Regions from separate parts of the Pedobacter africanus genome, predicted to be linked through region 1. Evidence: riboswitches for the same ligand, from Rfam matches in the RefSeq annotation. Region 1 holds a riboswitch; each other region holds the start of a gene.
The links. A riboswitch is a leader RNA that binds a small molecule or an ion and turns the genes downstream of it on or off. The one in region 1 is predicted to bind cobalamin.
Positions count from the first base shown of each region.

Region 2: linked by a shared signal. The riboswitch ahead of B9A91_RS18340 (TonB-dependent receptor) and the one ahead of B9A91_RS15275 (DUF5074 domain-containing protein) in region 1 are both predicted to bind cobalamin.
Region 3: linked by a shared signal. The riboswitch ahead of metE (5-methyltetrahydropteroyltriglutamate--homocysteine S-methyltransferase) and the one ahead of B9A91_RS15275 (DUF5074 domain-containing protein) in region 1 are both predicted to bind cobalamin.

Region 1 is NZ_FWXT01000002.1:214,574-217,858, forward strand. Features, by position in the region: gene B9A91_RS15270 (hypothetical protein) at 85-807, shown strand; gene B9A91_RS15275 (DUF5074 domain-containing protein) at 880-1,983, opposite strand; cobalamin riboswitch at 2,131-2,322, opposite strand; gene B9A91_RS15280 (DUF3857 domain-containing protein) at 2,448-3,285, shown strand, end outside.
Region 2 is NZ_FWXT01000003.1:270,759-274,043, forward strand. Features, by position in the region: gene B9A91_RS18330 (polyphosphate kinase 2 family protein) at 1-8, shown strand, start outside; gene B9A91_RS18335 (serine hydrolase) at 13-1,194, opposite strand; cobalamin riboswitch at 1,358-1,555, shown strand; gene B9A91_RS18340 (TonB-dependent receptor) at 1,653-3,285, shown strand, end outside.
Region 3 is NZ_FWXT01000002.1:97,137-100,421, forward strand. Features, by position in the region: gene B9A91_RS14765 (HAMP domain-containing sensor histidine kinase) at 1-1,548, shown strand, start outside; cobalamin riboswitch at 1,608-1,799, shown strand; gene metE (5-methyltetrahydropteroyltriglutamate--homocysteine S-methyltransferase) at 1,982-3,285, shown strand, end outside.

The sequences.
Region 1 (3,285 bases):
GTGCTTCAAATGTAATAAATTTGAACCGATGTGTAGCGTTTGGCTACTTTGTTACGTATAAGCACCAAACCAACCATTAATTGTATGATCAAACCATTAACCATTATCCTTGCTGTTGCTGTATTATTTGTTGTAAGCTGTAAAAAGAAAGAAGGGCCTACAGTTACTGAACTAGGAAATATGGCTGAAGCCAAGCTGAATGAAATTAAAACATTGAGCGCTGGTATACCCTGTGCCCAGCTAAACGATGTAGCCGTCAAAGAAATTTCTGAGGGCTGTTCAGCAGCTTATTATCTTGTTAAGTCTTCAGACCTGACCCGGTTTGAGCAATTAAAAAAAGAATATTTTGATTTGCTGCGCAGACAAACCGATGCGATGGTAAAACAAGGTATTATCATTGATCCTTGCTTTGAGTCTTACTGGATAGCAGAGCAGCCTATAAAAACAATCTGTAATTCCTTTGACCTCAAACTGATTACCTCTCAGAATATCAGTATCGAAGAGGCCAAGCCACTTGCAGACCAGACTTACCAGGAAATAAAAACTATCATAGATGCGCAGACCTGCACCGGTGAAGCAGACTGGACCTATACCGTTTTAATTAAAGATAGAATAGGAAACGTAGAATATGTACCTTATCTCAGGTCCAGGGATTATTCGGTACTTAAGAAAAAAATATCGCTTTACAATAGGTTAAGGGCCAGGATTATTACCGAGCAAGCACCGGCTGATTATGTTCCGAACAAATCGCAGGTAGAAAAGATAGAATGTGTAAATGGCAAGCCTGTAGTGAAACTGAAGAATTAAATCCGACCATATTAGAATTAGAAGGGGCTGCATCATTTACCTATGATACAGCCCCTTTCTCATTTGGGTTATTTAGTGGAAAACTGTAAGGTTAGGGAAATAGATCTTGGTAAAATCAGTAGTAACCCCATCTCCGCCATATTTGATTTTCTTAACCAGTTCACCGGTTGAAGCGTTGTAAATCAGCAGGAAATTAACGGTTGATGCGGCGCCATAGCCTTGTATCCCATTTACAACAATATAATCTTTGTTTTTATCATACCTGATAGCGCCATAAACCATAAAGGAATTTTCTGCAATGGTAATAAAAGGCTGTGCCAGCGATGCGGTATTGCCATCTACGTATTTATAAATGGCTTTTCCTGAATGATAAAAAACAGCATTTTCTTTTGTAGAAGCGGTAAGGCGGGTTGGCGCATCCAGGCCAAATGAGCCAACACTTACTTTAAGCGCTACACCGGTTGTATCCAGGTTGTTGTCTATTGCAATAAGACGGCTGCCCGTAGAGGCCCATACTTTACCGTTTGGCGTTTGTGCAAATCCGCGGTTGATATTGGAAAAGCTTTTTACCAGTGAATAGTTGCCGGCATTGACAATTTGAGCTCCATTACTTTGCAGTAAATAAACATAATTGCCATTTTTCCACATGTCGCCTGTATTTACAGCACCTACAGTGGTTAATTTGTTTTGTATGGTAAGTGAGGCCAGATCTACCTGGTATACACCATCGTTTGCACTTACCAATCCGCGGTTACCATCCACCTGTATCATGCTTCTCCAGTTGCTGGTTTCTGGCGCATAACGGGCCTCTTCTTTCAGGGTTAATGCATTTACTTTCACAATAGGGCCATTCATTTTACACATCAGGTAAATGCTGCCATTGATTACTGAAGCAAATTGCAGTGTGCTTGTTTTAGCAGCATTGGATAATATTTTATCAGGGTTTTCTTTCTCATATGCCCTTACTGCCACGGTATCATCCCCATATCTGTAAAAATTAACAGCGCCAGAGTTTTTCCCTATAGACCCTTCACCAATGATGAAGAAACCGTTTTCATAAGGGGCCACTTCCGGATCAACAGGGGTAGGGTCAGTGTTTTCCTTTTTACAGGCTTGTAAGGCTGCAGTTAAAAGAAGCCCGGCAGCAAAAAGTTGTTTAATGTTTAAGTGTTTCATGTATTTATTTATTGTTTGTTACAGTTTGCGCTGTCGGAAAAATGGCAAACGAACGGACATGCAATAAATACAGTACAATAACGCATCAATAGGTTACTATTAGTATCAATCGTGTTCTCATTCCAGCTTCAATCCCCGAAAGCTATGAAATCATTAATGCTGAAGGCAGGTCTCCTGACTTGCGCCCGGTTTTCCGCCTTCCCATTACACCTTATGTGGAACAGTGGCCAGATTAGAAAACCGTTTAAGCGCTTACAGTTGCGGGACAGTTACGGATTTTCACCGTATTCCCTTTTAATCCCGGGTGTAGATCCGGGAACCAAAAGCGTTGCAAAGGTAATAAAATAAGGGACATCTGGTAAAAATTACCTGGCTAAAGCCGAACAAAAGGCATCCAGAGTAAGATAAGTAAAGTTTTTTTTCTATAATTGACAATAAAACCACTCTAACCAGTTATACGCTAAATGAAAATTAAATCTCTTTTAATACTCTCCCTGTGCTTAGGTACAAAATTAAGTGCGCAGGTTACCGTCAACAATGCATGGAATAAGTTTTTTCAAAATGACCGTCAGACTTCCCGTGGCCTGTTCTTACAGCTCCTGAAAGATCCGAAAACACTTAATGATGCCTGTATAGGTCTATGCTTTATCTCGGAGATGGACAGGCGGAATGATGAGGCTTTTACCTATCTTAATAAACTTTATACAGGTTCTAAAAAGCCGGAACCCTATTTGTTTGCCTTATGGGGAAGTGCAGCAAATTATAGCGGGCACAAAAAATCTGCTGCGCAGATGTCGCATTACACCAACTTAACCCAAAGAAAAGACATTGACGGAACGCTGCCCGCAATGGCTTTTTCGCTAATCGGAAAACATCACCAGGAGCATAAAAATTATGAACTGGCAAATAAGGCTTATGCGCAGCTTGGGGAACTTGAAAACTGGTTAATTACAGGTGAATATGAGAATGTTTCTACCAGTGGATTTGACAAGGTATATGATGTTATAGACCACCCGGAACTTGAGGCGAGTTTTTCCGGGAAAAACAACCGGCGGTTTGGCTGGAGAACCGTGCCTTATACGAGGCTAGACAAATGGTTTGATTTTTCATATTATAACAGCTATAAAAATTCTATTCAGTTTGCACAGACCTTTGTAAAAAGCCCTGCAAGTATTACGGCTCAGTTAAGGACAGGTGTTTCTGGTTCTGTTAAGGTCTGGGTAAATGACCAATTGATATTTAGCGAAGCCGAAGAGAGAAATAACGACCTGGATTCCTATATCAATTCAATAAAATTGAATG
Region 2 (3,285 bases), on a different contig from region 1:
AGCAATAAGGGCTTATTTCTTTTTGGCTTTTCTTTGCAGTTCGTAGTCAAAAATTACCCGACCTATGTTCTTCATAAAAGGGAAGCATACCTGATCGTAATCGTATTTGTTGTCATTATAGATTCCATCTTCGTTGGACTGGACTACGGCTGTTAAAAAGAACTCGACCTTGTTTTTGCTGTCTTTGAAGTAAGCATTATCTATGATGAAGCCGTATGAATCGCCATATTTATTGTATATTTTCAGATTGGGATTGATGGTAGCATCCTTTTCCCGGCCATAATAGAGCATTTTAGCATAAGTTGGCCAGAATTCTTTAGGATTGTAGGCCGGGTAGTCGCTGTCTGTGGGGAGTTTACTCATATAAGTATAGATGAGTTGGTAATCTTCGGGTGTCAGGTTAAATCTTTCGTTTTCGGGAAAGGCTTGCGGGTAGATGAGCCTTTTCATCAATGACTGCTGGTCTGAAATGCTGAACGCATTTTTATTGATCAGGCTAAAAGGTTTGTTGACCAGCTTTTCGGCGCTGTCTATATATCCAACGCCCATAACCGTATTGGTTAAGACAAGAGGGTATTCTTTAGGATCGTATTGGGCGGGCTGACTGTAAACCAGCTTCGATCCATCGTAAAATCTAATCGGATTGGTGTGTTTGGAAGTTTCACCAGCATCGCCAATAGCCAGCCTGTTCAGGATGCGGCTATCGTTAAGGCCGTATTTTTTTAGTTTCTGGTTGATCTCTGCACGGCCAATGAATTCAAACAGGCGGTTAAATGCATCGTTATCACTGGTGAGCAGTATTTTTTTGACGTAGTGTGCTATAGAAGGGAGCCCGTTTCTGGCGCTGGTATCCGTAGTTACTTTGGTTTGTTTGGCATAGGCACTATCTGTAATCATGGTGCTGGCCGCAGTAAGTTTCTTAACCTTCAGGTCGTTTGCCCCAATTTCATTGATCTTTTCCAGTGCAAAAATTACGGCAGCCAGTTTCACCGTACTGGCCGGGTAAAAATAGCGGTGGTTATCCAGATTATAACTAAATGATTTAAAGCTGATCTGCTTTTTGGTATTGCGGTTAACCTGAGTGTAAAGTACCTGCACCTGGTTTTTTTGCGGATGATTTAAAACACCGTTAAAAAGATCGGGATGCTGACGCATCAATTGTTCAATGAGCAGGGTGTCGGTTTTTTGCGCCATGGTATTCAAGCTAATCAGAAGCAGGAAAGAGAATATTATAAAGCGAGTTATAGAGGACATTATGGAGAAAGCTGTTTTTTTCATTTCAATGGAATATTGAGTTTAAATATAGGTATTAAAAAATATATCAAAAACGCCTGTTGCTCATGGCCGGATTATTAAGTACCTTTGCCTCGCTTTTGGTTCCCGGTCGCACTGGCCGGGATTAAAAGGGAATACGGTGTAATTCCGTAACTGTCCCGCAGCTGTAAGCTCTGTAACGGTGTTCAAATCGGGCCACTTTTTATCTGAGGAAAAGATAATTGGGAAGGCAGAATATCCGGGAGCAAGTCAGAAGACCTGCCAAAAGTGGTAATATTTCATAGCTTTCGGGGATTGAAGCTTGGAGTGAGTGCTTGTTTATTGTATTTCATTTCCTTGATCTAACTGTTTGCTGTGGGTAAAAGCTCACATCAAAAATGATAAGAAAATCAAATGCCTTTTATGGCATGAATTCTCGTTTATCTGTTTTTTTTAAAGCCACATTATGGCTGGGGCTTTTTACACCTGTAACTTTATTTGCCCAGCAGGATGCTGCCAAAGCAAAAAAAGCCGATTCTATTGATAAAGTGAATCAGCTTAAGGAAGTTCAGATCAGGACTTTAAAGATCAGCCGTCGGCAAACTTCATCTACACCTTTACAAATCTTATCGGGGGAGGAACTCCAAAAACTGAACAGCTTATCTGTTGCAGATGCCGTTCGCTTTTTCTCAGGTGTGCAGTTAAAAGATTACGGTGGCATTGGCGGTTTAAAAACCATCAATGTGCGCAGTATGGGGACCAATCATACTGCAGTGTTTTATGATGGCGTACAGATAGGCAATGCACAGAACGGGCAAGTGGACCTGGGTAAATTTTCGCTGGACAACATTGAGGAGATAGAGCTGTACAACGGGCAAAAGAGTTCTATTTTTCAGTCGGCCAAAGGTTTTGCTTCAGGAAGTTCCCTGTATCTCAAATCTAAACAGCCTGATTTTTCTGATGGGAGGACACAAAAAGTCCGTGCAGCTTTAAAAGGCGGATCGTTTGGGTTGGTCAATCCTTCTCTACTATGGCAAAGCAAAATCAGCAATAGCATTTACAGCTCGCTTAGTGCAGAATATAAAAATGCACATGGGCGGTACAAATTCAGGTCTACCAATGGGGTATACGATACTACCGCGGTAAGGACAGATGGGGATATAGAAGCGATGCGTTTAGAGCTTGGCTTAAACGGGATATTGCCAGACAGCAGCAAATGGCGGGTAAAACTGTATGGTTACAAGGATAAACAGGGTTTGCCTGGTGCGATAGTAAACAATGTATTTTCATTTCCGCAAAGGATGTGGAACAGGAACGCTTTTGTACAATCCTCGTACGAAAAAAATACAGGTAAATACAGCCTGCTCGCAACGGTAAAATACGCAAATGATTACCAGCATTATCTGAACCCAGAGAGAATCACTACTAATGGATTTGAAGAGAATAAGTATCATCAGCAGGAAGTGTATCTGTCTTTTGTCAATAAACTTGAAATGACGAAATATTGGGATATTGTGTTATCGGCAGATTACCAGTGGAACAAGCTGGATGCGGATCTCTACCGCTTTGCTTACCCAATAAGAAATACGGTGCTTACTGCGCTGGCTACCCAGTTTAAGTTAGACCGGTTTGATATCCAGGCTAATTTATTAAGTACGCTTAAATATGACCAAACCAGGGAAGGGCCGGGAGATCCGGACAGAAAAGAATTGACACCTACAGTAATGGTTTCATGGCAGCCTTTTAACCAAAAGGAATTCAGGGTACGTTCGTTTTATAAAAGCATTTTCAGAATGCCGACATTTAATGACCTGTATTATACCTTCTATGGGTTTGTCGTATTGAAACCTGAGTATACTAAACAGTATGACCTGGGCTTTACCTATCTTAAGGCCTTTGAAAATAAACTACTGAGCCAGTTTTCTATACAGGGCGACGCCTATTATAACAGGGTGAAGGACAAGATTGCCGCGGTGCCCGCCAATAACCTGGCAAGATGGAGTATGGAAAACCTGGGGCTTGTAGAAATCA
Region 3 (3,285 bases), 120 kb from region 1:
GCGGCTTTCGATGAGCAGCTGGCACTTGAAGGAAAGAATGTTACAGAAGCAGGTGAGGGCAAGGCTGTAGCAGCTCTGAAATCTGCTTACACACTTATGGTGAATCCGGCAGTTTCCCTCAGCGAAAAACAAGAGGCTTTAAATAAGGTTAGATGGCAGTTAAAGCACATCGACGATTTGAACATGAATGCTATTGTAAGGAAAAATTCGGCTGCTCAGGCTTCGATAGAGCGGGCAGCGATGTATGTGATCTTTGCAGCTTCGGTGTGTTTCCTGATCCTGTTTTCATTTATTGTGAACTTCCCTGGTTTTGTGGCCAACCCGCTGCGCGAATTTGCTGATGCGATCCGCGAGATCAGCCGGAAAAATTATAAACAGCGACTGGAATTTAAAGGCTCTGATGAATTTTCGGAACTGGCAGCCTCTTTTAACCTGATGGCCACCGAACTGAACAAATGGGAGAGCAGTAACCTGGCCAAAATACAATCGGAAAAGCTAAGGATTGAGACCATTATAGAGCAGATGCAGGATGCCATTATCGGGTTAAATGAAAAACAGGAGGTCCTTTTCATGAACAGGGTAGCGGCACAGCTGATGAACTTTGAGCAGCAGCAGGTATTGGGTATGGATGCCATGGAACTGCGGAAAAAGAACGACCTCCTAAACCGCATTTTACAGGAAAATGGGGCAGATAAACCCATGAAAATTTATGCCGATCATAAAGAATCCTATTTCCAGCTTGAACGCAGGGAAATAATAGTACCCAATTATGATGATAATGGCGACAATGCAGTGCTGCAAACCGGCAAAGCCGCGGGACAGGTTTATATCCTTAAAAATATTACCCAGTTTAAAGAACTGGATGAGGCCAAGACCAATTTTATCGCTACCGTATCACATGAGCTGAAAACCCCTATTTCTTCTATTAAAATGAGCTTAAAACTGATGGACGATGAAAGGGTGGGTGCCATGAATGCCGAGCAGAAAGAACTGGTACAGCACATCAGGGAAGATTGCGGTCGCCTGTTAAAGATCACTAGTGAACTGCTTGACCTTGCACAGGTAGAAACCGGGAACCTGCAGCTGAACTTTGTAAAATCTGATCCCCGCAAAATCGCCATTTATGCCATGGATGCTGTAAGGTTCCAGGCCGAGCAGAAATCTATAGAACTGGAACTGGTTTCGAAGAACAACCTTCCTCATGTCAATGTAGATATAGAAAAAACAGCCTGGGTACTGGTCAACTTTTTATCAAATGCACTGCGCTACAGTCCTGAAAAATCAAAGGTCATTGTACAGGTTATTGAAAATGCCGGTGCCATAGAGTTTTCGGTCCGCGATTTTGGGAAGGGGATTGAAGAACAGTATCAGAAACGTTTGTTCGATAAGTACTTCCAGGTGCCAACGGATGGCAATAATAAATCAGGGTCGGGCCTCGGACTGGCCATCTCCAAAGATTTTATTACCGCCGAAGAGGGTAATATATGGGTAGAGAGTGCATTGGGAGAGGGCAGTAAATTTTGTTTTTCATTACCTATAGCATCCTGATGGCTTCTTATAATCAGTTTTTTAGCTTACCTTTGCAGGGATAAGTTCTTTAATTATTTCTTTCATCAACCGGTAATGGTTTTACTTAATTGTAGATTAATAGGGAATCGTGTGTAAATCACGAACTGTCGCGCAACTGTAAGTAACACAAAGAGTTTTTACCCTTAGCATATCCACTGTTCCCCCTGGGGAATGGGAAGGATGGTAAAAATGTTACAAGTCAGGAGACCTGCCCTTACCGAATTGACATTGCTTTCGCGGTTTGAAGCAGAGGTTTTTTGGTGTCAGTCTTTGGTTACTCCCGTCATATTGACGCCAGGAGCTGTTTCCTGCTTAGGCTACATCCATTTTCCTTCTTTTTACTATCGCATCAGCATTGAGATTTCAGCAAAGAGCTTTTAACTGATTTTTTCATCAATTAAAAAGCAAGAAAATGCTAACAAACAATCTGGGCTACCCGCGCATTGGTAGCAAAAGAGAACTCAAAAAAGCCTGCGAGCAATATTGGTCAGGTAATTCTTCTATCCAAAGCCTGGTGCAAACTGGAAGGGACATCCGTAAACACAACTGGGAACTGCAAAAAGCCGCCGGGATTGACCTCATCCCATCCAACGATTTTTCGTATTACGACCAGGTGCTGGACCTTTCGCTCACTGTAGGCGCTATCCCTAAGCGTTACCATGAGGTGATCCTGAACAAGGGCAATTCTGAACTCGACCTGTATTTTGCAATGGCCAGGGGGTATCAGAAAGATGGACTGGACATTACTGCCATGGAAATGACCAAATGGTTTGACACCAATTACCATTACATTGTTCCGGAGTTTACAAAAGACCAGCAGTTTAAACTGTTTTCAACTAAAATCCTGGATGAATACAATGAGGCCAAAAGGCTGGGCATTAATACCAAACCGGTTATTATTGGCCCTGTTTCCTATTTGCTGCTGGGCAAGGAGAAAGAAAGTGGTTTTGAGCGCGTAGATCTGGTAAAAAATCTGCTTCCGGTATACCTGGAAATCCTCAGAAAACTGGAAGAACAACACGTGGAATGGGTACAGTTTGATGAGCCTTTTCTGGCCCTGGACCTTACAGGAAAAGACAAGGCAGCTTATGCTTACGTTTACGCCGAGATCAAAAAGCAGTTCCCCAAGCTGAAAATTTTACTGGCTACCTATTTTGGTGCGTTAAAGGAAAATACAGCACTTGCGGCCTCCCTGCCGGTACAAGCCATACACATAGACCTGGTACGCAGTCCGGAGCAGCTTGAAACTGTACTGGCCGATCTGCCAGATCAGATGAAACTTTCATTGGGACTGGTTGACGGACGTAATATCTGGAAGAATGATTTCAAGGCCAGCTTGTCATTAATTGAAACAGCATTGGATAGGGTAAAGGAAAACAGGTTGATTATCGGTTCGTCCTGCTCCCTGATCCATTCGCCATGCGACCTGGAGCTGGAAAACAATGATAAAGTCCTGACCCCCGAAATTAAGCAATGGCTTTCTTTTGCCCGGCAAAAGCTGGATGAAATAGTTAGCTTGAAGCAAATTGCTGCCAACTACCCCTCAGCAGCTGCTAAATTAAAAGAAAATGAAGCAGCACATCAAAGCAGGAAAACATCGGCCCTGATTCATAAAGCTTTTGTAAAGGAGCGGCTGGCAGCAATTTCAGTAAAAGACGATCAGCGCGGTAATCCCTTTGCCCTGCGCCAGAAATTGCAACAGGAGGCATTGGGACT